Regions from separate parts of the Shewanella sp. 553 genome, predicted to be linked through region 2. Evidence: predicted binding sites of a transcription regulator. Region 2 holds the regulator's gene; each other region holds the start of a gene.
The links. Region 2 encodes LexA, which represses DNA repair genes until DNA is damaged. Its sites were predicted from a motif close to TACTGTATNNNNATACAGTA; they were not measured.
Positions count from the first base shown of each region.

Region 1: recA (recombinase RecA) is a predicted target of LexA. The motif match lies at 2,423-2,442, and genes of this name have one in related genera.
Region 3: recG (ATP-dependent DNA helicase RecG) is a predicted target of LexA. The motif match lies at 2,303-2,322, and genes of this name have one in related genera.

Region 1 is NZ_CM181701.1:1,110,388-1,114,629, forward strand. It holds gene mutS (DNA mismatch repair protein MutS) at 1-2,216, opposite strand, end outside; gene recA (recombinase RecA) at 2,550-3,611, shown strand; gene recX (recombination regulator RecX) at 3,625-4,074, shown strand.
Region 2 is NZ_CM181701.1:108,866-113,107, forward strand. It holds partial or broken gene coxB (cytochrome c oxidase subunit II) at 1-1,089, opposite strand, end outside; gene AC5YBZ_RS00505 (cell division inhibitor SulA) at 1,487-1,996, opposite strand; gene lexA (transcriptional repressor LexA) at 1,993-2,610, opposite strand; gene yrfG (GMP/IMP nucleotidase) at 2,960-3,631, opposite strand; gene nudE (ADP compounds hydrolase NudE) at 3,728-4,242, shown strand, end outside.
Region 3 is NZ_CM181701.1:3,643,944-3,648,185, reverse strand. It holds gene AC5YBZ_RS16085 (DUF3014 domain-containing protein) at 1-26, opposite strand, end outside; gene recG (ATP-dependent DNA helicase RecG) at 176-2,251, opposite strand; gene AC5YBZ_RS16075 (calcium/sodium antiporter) at 2,519-3,451, opposite strand; gene AC5YBZ_RS16070 (AMP-binding protein) at 3,627-4,242, opposite strand, start outside.

The sequences.
Region 1 (4,242 bases), 1.0 Mb from region 2:
AACTGAGTTAATTCAAAGTAATGGGTCGCAAATAGCGTCATTGCTTTGAGGTTATTGGCCAGGTGTTCAGCGGCAGACCATGCCAAAGATAGACCATCATAAGTCGAGGTGCCGCGGCCAATTTCATCCATTAAGACTAAACTTTCTGGCGTTGCATTATGCAAAATATTGGCGGTTTCTGTCATCTCGACCATAAAGGTAGAGCGACCCGAAGCCAGATCGTCGGCGGCGCCAATGCGGGTGAAAATACGATCTACCGGCCCAATGGCAGCGCGCTGTGCAGGCACAAAACTCCCGATATGAGCCATTAGGGTGATCAACGCGACTTGACGCATGTAGGTAGACTTACCGCCCATATTGGGACCTGTTACGATTAACATGCGCCGATGCGGGCTTAAGTTAACCGGATTGGCAATAAAGGGCGTTTGGCTAACCTGTTCGACAACCGGATGGCGCCCAGCATCAATATCAATACCGTTATGTGCGGTCAGTTCGGGGCGATGGTAATTGAACAGATCGGCGCGCTCAGCAAAATTGCTGATCACATCTAACTCGGCAGCAGCCCTAGCAAATAGTTGTAGCTCATGCAGTTTAGGCATGAGCAAATCGAACAACTCGTCCCAGAGTTGTTTTTCAAGTGCCAACGCCTTGCCTTGGCTCGAGAGCACTTTCTCCTCATGCTCTTTGAGTTCGGCGATAATGTAGCGCTCGGTATTTTTTAATGTTTGGCGGCGTTGATAGCTTAGCGGCACTAAGTCAGATTCTCTGCGGCTAATCTCAATGTAATAACCATGTACGCGGTTATAGCCCACCTTGAGGGTCGATGCCCCGGTTGCTTGTTTCTCTCTGGCTTCCAGATCTGCTAAATAATCGGTGGCACCTTGGCTAAGTGCACGCCACTCATCGAGCTCTTGATGGTAGCCAGGTTTTAATACACCACCGTCACGGATCAGCATGGGGGGATTATCGACAATGGCACGGCTCAGTAATGCGTGCTCTTCGGGAAATTCTCCCAGCATTATCGCAAGGTTGCTCAAATGTTGACTGTGGCATTTAGCTAATAGTTGTTTGATTGCAGGCAACAAAGATAACGATTGACGTAAGCGAGCAAAATCGCGAGGACGAGCACTGCGCAGGGCTAAACGGGCGGTGATACGCTCAACGTCTCCCAAGGCTTTTAATTGATCGTGCAGGGTTTCAAAGTCGCCAGAGCTGAGCAGTTCTTCGACCGCATCATGGCGGGCGCGGATGGTGTGATGATTGCGCAGTGGCTCATGGATCCAGCGCTGCAACATACGGCTTCCCATGGGGGTTGCTGTATTGTCGAGGATGGCGGCTAAGGTGTTATCAAAGCCACCTTGCAGGTTTTTAGTCAGTTCGAGATTACGGCGTGTCGCCGCATCGAGAATAATACTGTCGCACTGATTAAAGCGAACAATCGAGTTGATATGGGGTAAGGCGGTACGTTGAGTGTCTTTAACATACTGCATCAGACAACCCGCGGCCTGAAGCGAGAGCCTAACGTCACCTAATCCAAAGCCATAAAGATCTTTGGTGCCAAATTGTGCCAGTAATAATTGATAGCTAGTGTCGTAGTCAAATTCCCACTCTGGGCGCCGACGTTTACCATTAAAGCTGGCAATAAGGCCCATCTCACTAAAATCTTCACTGTGTAACAGTTCGGCAGGATTAGTGCGCTGTAATTCAGCTTCTAACGCTTCTCTGCTGGGAAGTTCAGTGACAACAAAACGTCCTGAGGAGACATCTAGCGTGGCATAACCGAAGCCGACTTTGCCATGATATACCGCTGCCAATAAATTATCTTGCCGCTCTTGTAATAAGGCTTCATCGGTTAAGGTGCCAGGCGTGACGATACGTACCACTTTGCGTTCAACTGGGCCTTTGGACGTAGCCGGATCGCCCACTTGTTCACAAATGGCCACTGACACACGTAATTGCACCAATTTTGCGAGGTAGCCTTCGACCGCATGATAAGGAATACCCGCCATAGGGATAGGGTCGCCGCCACTCTTGCCGCGAGCGGTTAATGAGATCCCCAGCAGCTCAGAGGCTAACTTGGCATCATCATAGAACAACTCATAGAAGTCACCCATACGATAAAACAGTAACATATCAGGTGCTTCGGCTTTTAGCGTCAGATATTGACGCATCATTGGGGTGTGTTTCTCGAGGTTTTGAATATCAACTGCGTTCATGAAGTAACCAAGGTATCCTGCAAAAAAAGCTCAGCATAACAACCCTTGGGTTGCTAGCGTATGATTGGCGCCAATATTAGCAATAATTTCACTTTAACGGGCGTATTTATCCAGCCAAAATTGTATTATTTAAACTCAACTGAGCTCAACCCTAGGCTAAGTGGCTGTTTTAAATTTAGTAAAAAATAATCATCAACAGTACTTGATACTGTATGATTGTACAGTATACTAGTCAGCATATTGAGACACATAAAGCACAGCTCGTTGTAAGCGCTATGCTTTATCCTAACGGATTTACCACAGCGCAACGCCTGTGATAGAGAGGAAAGCACCATGAAGATAGATGCAAATAAAGAGAAAGCCCTTAACGCGGTTCTAGGTCAAATTGAGAAACAATTTGGTAAAGGATCCATCATGAAGTTAGGTGAAAACCGCTCTATGGATGTTGAGACTATCTCTACAGGCTCTCTATCATTAGATGTTGCACTCGGTGCAGGTGGTTTACCCCTAGGCCGTATCGTTGAAATTTATGGCCCTGAGTCATCAGGTAAAACCACCTTGACCCTTGAGGTGATTGCGGCAGCGCAGCGTGATGGCAAAGTGTGTGCCTTTATCGATGCCGAGCATGCGCTTGACCCGATTTATGCGCAAAAGCTAGGTGTTGATATTGATAACCTATTATGCTCTCAACCAGATACGGGTGAGCAAGCGTTAGAGATTTGTGACGCCTTGACTCGCAGCGGCGCGGTTGATGTGATCATTGTCGACTCGGTGGCTGCGTTAACCCCTAAGGCTGAAATTGAAGGTGAGATCGGTGACTCACACATGGGCTTAGCGGCGCGTATGATGAGCCAAGCAATGCGTAAGCTTGCCGGTAACCTTAAGCAATCTAACACGCTACTTATCTTCATTAACCAAATTCGTATGAAAATTGGTGTGATGTTTGGTAACCCAGAAACCACAACAGGTGGTAACGCACTGAAGTTTTATGCCTCGGTTCGTCTTGATATTCGCCGCACTGGCGCGATTAAAGATCGTGATGAAGTTATAGGTAACGAAACTCGCGTTAAAGTGGTTAAAAACAAAATTGCTGCGCCGTTTAAGCAAGCTGAATTCCAAATCCTTTATGGCGAAGGCATCAACCGTACAGGTGAGTTAGTCGACCTAGGTGTAGCGCATAAACTGATTGAGAAAGCCGGTGCTTGGTACAGCTATAAAGGTGACAAGATTGGCCAAGGCCGCGCAAACGCCGGTAAATACCTAACAGAAAACCCAGAAATTGCCAAAGAGATCGATACCGCACTGCGTGCCATGCTGCTTGGTGGCCAAAAAGTGGCTGCTGAACCTGCCGTTAGCGACGAGAATATCGACTTAGAAACAGGTGAAGTGTTTTAAGTACTAACTTGTTATGACAGCTTCTGCTATGCATATCGCGGTTGGGCTCCTTGCCCGCCGCGACTATTCACGCCATCAAATCAAAACTAAACTGCTTCAAAAAGGCTTTGAGTTAAGCGAAATTGAGCCTGTACTCGACCGTTGTGTCGATAATGGTTTTTTAGATGACGCTCGCTTTGCCGCCTTATTACTGCGTTCTCATATTAGCAAGGGCCATGGTCAAAACCGCATCCGTCAATCGATGGCGCAAAAAGGATTATCGAAAGAGGCGATTGAAAGGGCATTAAACAATAGTGATTGTGACTGGTTTGAGCTAGCAAAATCAAAAGCCAATAAAAAATTTGCTAATAATGGGCCTATTAGCGATCAAAAAGATCGTGCTAAACGTGTACGTTATTTAATGGGCCAAGGTTATAGCTTCGATCAAATCGCCTACGCGCTAGAGGTTGACTCCGATATATGATGATTCATGTTTGCTTGCTTCAATAATCATGTCTGCTGGTTATTTCCCTTCTGTACTTGCCTTTTTGTTCGTTTATCTCACTTCCTAGGTTAAACCTCTGGTTGTTCAACAATAGACTGCTTATAATGTTGGGCTAACTATGAGTGTCGGTGAAGTTTCAATTGTCAC
Region 2 (4,242 bases):
GACGATATCACCGACATCATTGCCCCAAGCGTTACGCTCATATGTCACCACAGCCGCTATCTCCTGTGGTGTTAGCTGTCCAGCGAAGGCTTGCATTGCGGTGCCCGCCTTACCATTAACCACAATATCGATATGTGCTGTGACTGGGCCGGTGGCAATGGCGCTGGCTTTTAATCCGGGGAACACTCCTGGAAGTCCCATGCCATTTGGCTGGTGGCAGGCGGCGCAGCGTGCCATGTATATCTGCTCACCTTGGGTCATCAGTTCATCCATAGATAAGGTTTGCGATAACGAGGCTTCGGTTGCGGCGGCGGCGATTGTGGCTTGGTTTTTTTGCTCATCGATCCAGAGAGCAAAATCGGCCTCAGACAACACTTCAACCACTATGGGCATAAAGCCATGGTCCTTACCGCATAGTTCAGCACATTGGCCGCGGTACGTGCCGGGTTTATCCACGCGGGTCCAAGCTTCATTGATGAAACCGGGGTTAGCATCTTTTTTTACCGCAAAGGCTGGCACCCACCAAGAATGGATCACATCATCTGACGTCATCAAGAAACGCACTTTTTTATTAACGGGAAGCACTAGAGGTTTGTCGACTTCTAATAGATAGTTTTCGCCCTTCGTTTCACTGCCTTCAATTTGTGCTCTTGGGGTAGCGAGTAAACTGTAGTATTCGATATCGTGATCAAAATAACTGTAATGCCATTTCCACTGAGAACCTGTAACCTTGATGGTGATATCCGCATCGCTAGGGTCTTCCATGGCGATAAGAGTTTTAGTGGCAGGGATCGCCATCAGGATCAAGATGACAAAAGGGACGATAGTCCAAGCGATTTCGACTTTAGTGCTTTCATGAAAATTGGCAGCCACCGCACCTTTGGAGCGACGATGGTTAATGATGGAATAGATCATCACCCCAAACACTATGATGCCGATAGCGCAACAGATATAAAGAATGGTCATGTGAAGGCTAAAAACCTTGCCACTGATCTCAGTTACCCCTGGTGTCATATTAAGGGGCATATCGGCTGCGAATATGGGTGGGGCTAGTAATAACCCGAGCAAGCTATACCACAGATGCTTCACTAGACTTCTCCTCTGTCAATTGCGAAGGCAACTACAAAGAAAAGTTACACAGTATGTCTCGGCTCTATGCAAACTTTTCAGTTCCCAAAAAAGCAACGATGACTTCACAGTGCGCTGGTGGTATTGCTGTTGTTATTGCTGGTGGTTACCACGCTTGCACTTACGGCTGACTATATCAGGCTAATTTCCGCTTTATTGGACGCAGTGAGAGATCTACACTCGTTGGCCAATGAAACAGACCACTAAATTGTTCGGATATAACAAATAATCGTTGATATCTATTACTAACTTAATCGCTGTTTAAATATTGATCAAGATCACTTTTTTTTAATTTTTTTAAAACAGCAACAAAAAAGCCCCTCGCGGGGCTTAAGTATGGAAAGTTTGAACTGTAATGCTAGTGCAGTGAACTAAATAATGATGCTTGTTGATAGCCCAGATCTTGCTCTGTCAGGGCTGTTACAGGTAAGTGACTATTATCATCTTCAATCACAACACCTAGAGCCTGGGTACTTTTGGCGACCAATTGTAAGCGGCGGCAATCGCGAGCATCGAGTGCTTGGGTCCAACTGATCACCGCACTGGATGTACCACTAGTAAGCGCTTTTTCCATCGCCCACAGTGCTTCAACTTCATCTTTGGTGTGCACTAATAAGATTCTATCCATGCGTACCCCCGCATCGGCGAGCATCTGCTTATAGCCAATATTCGGTGGGCTAATCAGTACGACCCACTGGCCTTGTTGGCTTAATCTTGCTAATTGCGGTGTTAGCGCTTGCAACTCATGCTTACCTTGGGTACGACTCGATAATGTCGCAATGGTACTGTGCTGAGTTGGTTTGTGTTGCTTATTCATATCGACCCAAAGGCCGGGATGTCGCGGGGCATTACCCATTAGATTATTCATTGCCAATCTCCGTTGCGGATAACACCTACGGCCAGCCCTTCGATGCTAAGGCTTTGGGTAGATAGGTCGACGACTATCGGTGAATATTCTTCATTTTCGGCGTGAAGATATACAGTATTACCTTTCTTTTCAAAGCGCTTTACTGTGACATCATCTTCGACGCGAGCTACGACAACCTGCCCATTACTGGCTTGCTCCACCTTATGCACCGCAAGTAGATCGCCTTCGAGAATACCAATATTTTTCATGCTATCGCCGCGGACTCTTAAGAGAAAATCAGCGCTTGGGCGAAACATCGCTGGGTCAACTTTGTAGTGTTGCTCAACATGTTCTTGGGCCAAAATGGGTTCACCGGCAGCGACTTGTCCAATCAGTGGTAAACCAAGATCTTCGCTATCATCTTCTTGAGTTAGCTTAATACCTCGCGAGGTCCCAGGCATTATTTCGATGCAGCCTTTTTTGGCTAAGGCTTTTAAGTGCTCTTCGGCCGCATTGGCGCTTTTAAAGCCTAGGCGACGAGCAATTTCAGCTCGGGTAGGCGGCATGCCTGTATCGGCAATATTGCGTTTAATTAATTCTAATATTTCAGCTTGTCTAGGGGTTAATGGTCTCATTACAGATCCTGTCTTTCCATACAGTAACTGTTAGTATATACAGTATTTAAAGTAGCGCAAGGATTAAGCATATTTTTGTCGGCAATGTGGTGGGATTTGCTTAAAACTGAAAATAAGGTCGCAGATTTATTTTTATTGCAATCTGACTTTTTTAATTTAAATCAATGTTATGAATTTAATTTTACGGAAAGGATTCATTGAGTGTCGCTGAGTGGCGCGATTGCTCTCTTATCTGTTGAGACGATTTCAGTGCCAAGTTCGGGCGGTGAAACAAATAAGCAGGCTATAGGGTTTGGTTGCACCATGCACCTGCATTTATCCTTATCTTATGTCATTGAGCGAGGAGCTATTATGGCTTACTGGCGATAAGATCATCTAACAGGTGGTGGTAATCATGGATTGCGGGAAAGTCGGTAAATATTTTATGGGGCTTTTTACTATCAGGATTGCTTATGCCAAGCAAATACCCAACTCCAGCTTGTTTGGCGGCATGTAAGATAGCTTCGCTGTCATCGATAAATAAACACCGACTGGGTTGCAATTGATATTGGTTAAATAAGCTAGACCAAAATTGAGGGTGCTCTTTAGCAAAACCTGTTTCATGGCTGGAGATCATATGGTCTAACCCTTGCGCGAGCTCTGTGTGTTCTAGTTTGAGAGCTAGGCTTTGAGGATGGGCATTGGTCACTAATATTCTGGTTTTATGCTTTTGAGTCAATGCGCGTAGAAATGGCATGCTGTCTTGGCGTAACTGTATCCTGTCGGCCAATGTGCGTTGCAGCTGCACAATATCCAGTTGCAGTTGTTGCTGCCAGTAGTCGAGGCAATACCAATCCAAGGTGCCAACCACTTGGTCGTAGGCTTGTTCTACCAAGACATTAGCTTCATTTAGAGAGATGTTTCTGCTGTGACTTAAGGTTTGCGGCACTAGCTTGAGCCAAAAATGGCTATCAAAGTGTAAATCTAGCAGTGTGCCATCCATATCAAGCAGTACAGTATCGATTTTATCCCAAGGAAACATAAGGTCAGTAAAAAAATTCTATCGTGAGAGTTGTGGATTAGGCCCATCATAGTAAGATTGAACTGTGATGCAAACGTCATTTTATCAGGGACATTCATGTCGGACCAAAAGCCACAGATATTACATACACAAGTTGTTGCCCAGAGTCGGTTATTTCAAATTGAACAAGTGCACCTGAAATTTTCTAATCAGGTCGAGCGCCAGTATGAACGTATGAAAGGTAATAATCGTGGTGCCGTAATGGTGGTCCCTGTGTTGGGTGAGCAACTGCTGCTGGGCAGAGAGTACGCCGCAGGAACCCACAGCTATGAACTGGGCTTTCCCAAAGGGCTGGTTGATCCGGGAGAGACGCCTGAGCAAGCCGCTAATCGGGAGCTGCAGGAGGAGATAGGCTTTGGGGCTAAAAAATTAACCCATTTGATGGAGTTAAGTCTGGCGCCCAGCTATTTTGTCAGCAAGATGCAGATCTATATTGCAGAAGATCTGTATGAGAGTCGCCTTGAAGGCGATGAGCCCGAGCCAATAGAGGTTGTTTCTTGGCCGCTTGAACAGTGGTCAGGGCTATTGGCATTGGAAGACTTCTCAGAGTCTAGAAGTGTGAGTGCCTTGTT
Region 3 (4,242 bases), 480 kb from region 2:
ATTCTATCTTCTTGACTGACTTGCATGTGAGTTCCTTGAAAAATAGCTCGTGTGTAGGAGGGGCCAACACAGCCTCTCTTCATTCTGCAAAATTCAGTCGACTTGTCTAGTGAAGTTGACTGAAATAAAAAATATTTAACTTCAACAGAGGGTATAACCCAAGTTATAGCACTGATTAGGCTTGTACATATTGCTGCCTGTTCCCGAGCCAGCGCGTGATGATGGCATCGACATTATCGGGAGCCTGCTGCATCACGTGTTGCGCCAGTTTTTGGATATTGGGGATCAAGGCTTGATCGCGGATAAGATCGGCGATTTTCATGTCGACAAGACCAGTTTGTTTAGTGCCTAGGACCTCACCCGGCCCGCGTATTTCGAGATCTTTCTGCGCGATAACAAAACCATCATTACTGTCACGCAGTACGCCTAAGCGCTTAGTCGCAGTTGCCGACAGCGGCGCCTTATACATGAGGACACAGTGACTGGCAATGGCGCCACGGCCAACACGTCCCCTGAGCTGATGCAACTGTGCTAGACCTAAGCGTTCGGGATTTTCGATGATCATTAAGCTGGCATTGGGCACATCGACGCCCACTTCAATCACAGTCGTGGCAACCAATAATTGAATTATCCCTGCTTTGAAGTCGGCCATAATGGCTTGTTTTTCTGCGGGCTTCATCCGCCCATGTACCAGGCCTATCGCCAACTCTGGTAGTTGCTGCTTGAGTTCCTCTGCGGTGTCTTCGGCCGCTTGGCACTCTAACACTTCCGACTCTTCAATTAGGGTGCAGACCCAATAGGCTTGGCGATTATGTTGCAGCGCGGCTTGGCGCACTCGCTCAATCACTTCGGCTCGCCTGCTATCGGATACCGCCACCGTGGTCACAGGGGTTCTGCCGGGCGGTAGTTCGTCGATAATAGAGGTGTCTAAATCGGCGTAGGCGGTCATGGCTAATGTGCGCGGGATAGGCGTGGCTGTCATGATTAATTGATGTGGATGAAAGCCCTGACTGATCCCCTTTTCACGTAGCCCCAGTCGCTGGTGCACGCCGAACCTGTGCTGCTCATCAATAATGATCAGGGCTAGGTTATTAAATTCGACCTTGTCTTGAAAAATCGCGTGGGTACCGATAACGATATGGGCCTCACCGCTTTTTATCATGTCCAAAGATTGGCTGCGCGCCTTACCTTTGAGCTTGCCCGCTAACCAACCCACGGTTAATCCCAGTGGCTCAAACCAAGTGGCAAAGTTATTGGCATGTTGCTCTGCCAGTAGTTCGGTGGGCGCCATCATGGCGACTTGATAGCCGCTCTCAATCGCTTGTAGCGCTGCCAATGCGGCAACTAAGGTTTTTCCCGATCCCACATCGCCTTGCACTAAGCGCATCATTGGATGTTGCTGGCGTAAATCACTCTTGATCTCTGCCACCACACGTTGCTGGGCTCCAGTTGGACTAAAGGGTAGTGTGGTTAAAAACGGATTGATCAGTTGGCCGCTCCCCGCGAGCGATACGGCCGTATCGCGATGACTACGTTGCCTTAGCCGTAACATACTCAAATTGTGGGCCAGTAGTTCTTCTTGGATCAAGCGCTGCTGCGCCGGGTGTGTGCCTTGTTCGAGCGTAAAAGGATCGGTGCCTGTGGGTGGCCGATGCAGTAATTTGAGGGCCTCGATGAGCGACATTTGATTAGGTCGCAGTGCTGGCGGTAATAACTCGGCGAGTGCACCACTGTCGAGTAGTGACAAGGCTTGGTCGGTCAATTTTATCCAGCTGGCTTGCTTTAGCCCTTCGGTCGTGGGGTAGATAGGGGTAAGTGTTTCACTGAGCCCTGCATCGCTGGCGCCATGAATGAGCTTATATTCAGGGTGGATGATCTCTACCGAATGTTTAGCGCGGCGCACTTCGCCATAGGCGCGAATAGTGGCCCCATTTTCTAAACCGTTACGCTGGGCGACGGAAAAATTAAAGAAGCGTAAGGTCATCATGCCGCTGTCATCGCGTACGGTGCAGGTGAGCATACGTTTGCGGCCTTGAATAATTTGCGATGACTGAATTACGGCTTCGATGGTGCCATAGCTACCGGGGTAAAGCGCGGCAATCGGGTATATCTGAGTGCGGTCTTCGTAGCGCAGTGGCAGATGAAATAGGAGATCTTGGACTGTTTTTATGCCGAGCTTCTCTAGCCGCTGCGCCATTTTAATCGCAACGCCTTTTAGCTCTGTAACAGCCATAAGATCGAGTCTATCCACGCTTTATACCCATTTGATTCATTGAGTCATTTAAACAACTATTGGCTCAATCACTGTAAATATATACATATATTATCAGAGTTTACTCTGAACGCAATCTTAGTCAAATTGGCGTGCAGTGGGCTGGTGACAGTCCGAGGGAAAAGGAATGCGTGGTGAAGCGTGAGAGGGTGAGGCAAATGCAAATAGACCTAGGACTCTTGCCTAGGTCTATTTGTTGAGCTATTGGGTTTGGTTGCCTTGTTTAAGGCAGCTCCTTTAGCCGCTTTATCCCATGGCGCTATTAATGAGATAACCCATGTAGGCAAGGTAAGCCATTAGCAGTAAAGCGCCTTCGCGGCGGCCAATACGCAAGCCTGTCCACGCCACGGGCAGTAAGATCAGCGCCAGCGCCAGCATCACGCTCATATCGATAACCTGTAAGCCACCTGAGGTGATAGGGTGTACAAGTGCGGTAACACCTAAAATACCCAATATATTAAAAAGGTTAGAGCCAACAACATTACCGATGGCGATATCGCTTTCGCCTTTACGGGCCGCAACCACCGATGTCACCAGTTCTGGCATGCTGGTGCCTATCGCGACTATGGTCAGGCCGATGATGAGTTCGCTAACCCCAAATTGCTGCGCCAGTGTCACCGCGCCATCGACAAACAGCATACCACCGCCAACCAGCATGCTGATGCCTATGGCGATGAGCAGAGTCGCTAATAGCGGATGCACTGAACTCGAACCTGGAATATCGTCGGCTCCTTCCCCTTTACTGCTGATATAGCTAAAGCCTAAATAGGCCACCAGCAGTGCAGTGAGCAGTGCACCATCGAGCAGGCTAACATCGCCATCGCTAATTAACCCCCAAAACAGTAGGCTGGCACCGATCATGATAGGGATATCCCGTTTGATCATTTGCGTCTGTACCTGTATTGGCCGAATAAGGGCAGTGATACCTAAGATCAAGCCAATATTGGCGATGTTAGAGCCGATAACATTACCAATGGCGATACCTGGGTTGCCAGCTAATGCAGATTTAAGGCTTACAGCCAGTTCAGGTGCACTAGTACCGAATGCAACAATAGTTAATCCTATGATTAAAGGTGCAATTCCTAACTTTAATGCCACCGAGCTAGCACCGCGTACCAAGGCTTCTGCCCCTGCGGTCAGGATAATAAAACCACCGATAATGGCTAATAAAGTCAACATGGTTACCTCCAATAAACGTTAGGCGGCAAGGATAGGCTTTAACACTCGGAAGGCAACTAAAATTTTGCACTGCCAAGATTAAATTTTATTTAAGATAAGCGGTTAAATTAATAGTAAAAAAGCACGTCTTAGACGTGCTTTTAGCTGTTACACCGATTAATTTCTGTCTAAGGGCTTAAAGCTCATCTTCCCAGCGGATTTTACCGCCGCGCAGCCCATCGACTTTGGCGCTAAATCGCTCCTCAAGTACATGACGTTTGATCTTGAGTGTCGGCGTGAGCACATCGTTGTCGATATCCCAAGGCTCACTGACGACCACTATGGCATCGACGGTTTCGTGAGACTCTAGATGCGGATTCACACTGTCGAGTGTGGCTTTGAGAGAAGTGCGGATCTCCTCTTTAGGCTGCATGGCAGCACCCTCAGACAGTTGCACTAAGGCGATAGGATGCGGTAAGCCCGAGCCTATGATGCAGATCAGCTCAACATGAGGATCTTGGGCCAACTTACGCTCAATGGGGACTGGAGCCACATATTTGCCTTTAGAGGTTTTGAAATTGTCCTTAACTCGCCCGGTGATGGTCACATAACCCTCGGCATCGATAGCGCATAAGTCTCCGGTGTGGAAATAGCCATCGGCATCGAAACTACTGGCACTGGTTTCGGGCTGTTTATAATAGCCACTCATTAGGCCTGGGCTTTTAACTAACAGCTCACCATTGTCGGCTTGTTTTATGCTGCAGCCTTCTACGGCGCGGCCGACAGAACCAATTTTACTCGCATTGAAAGGG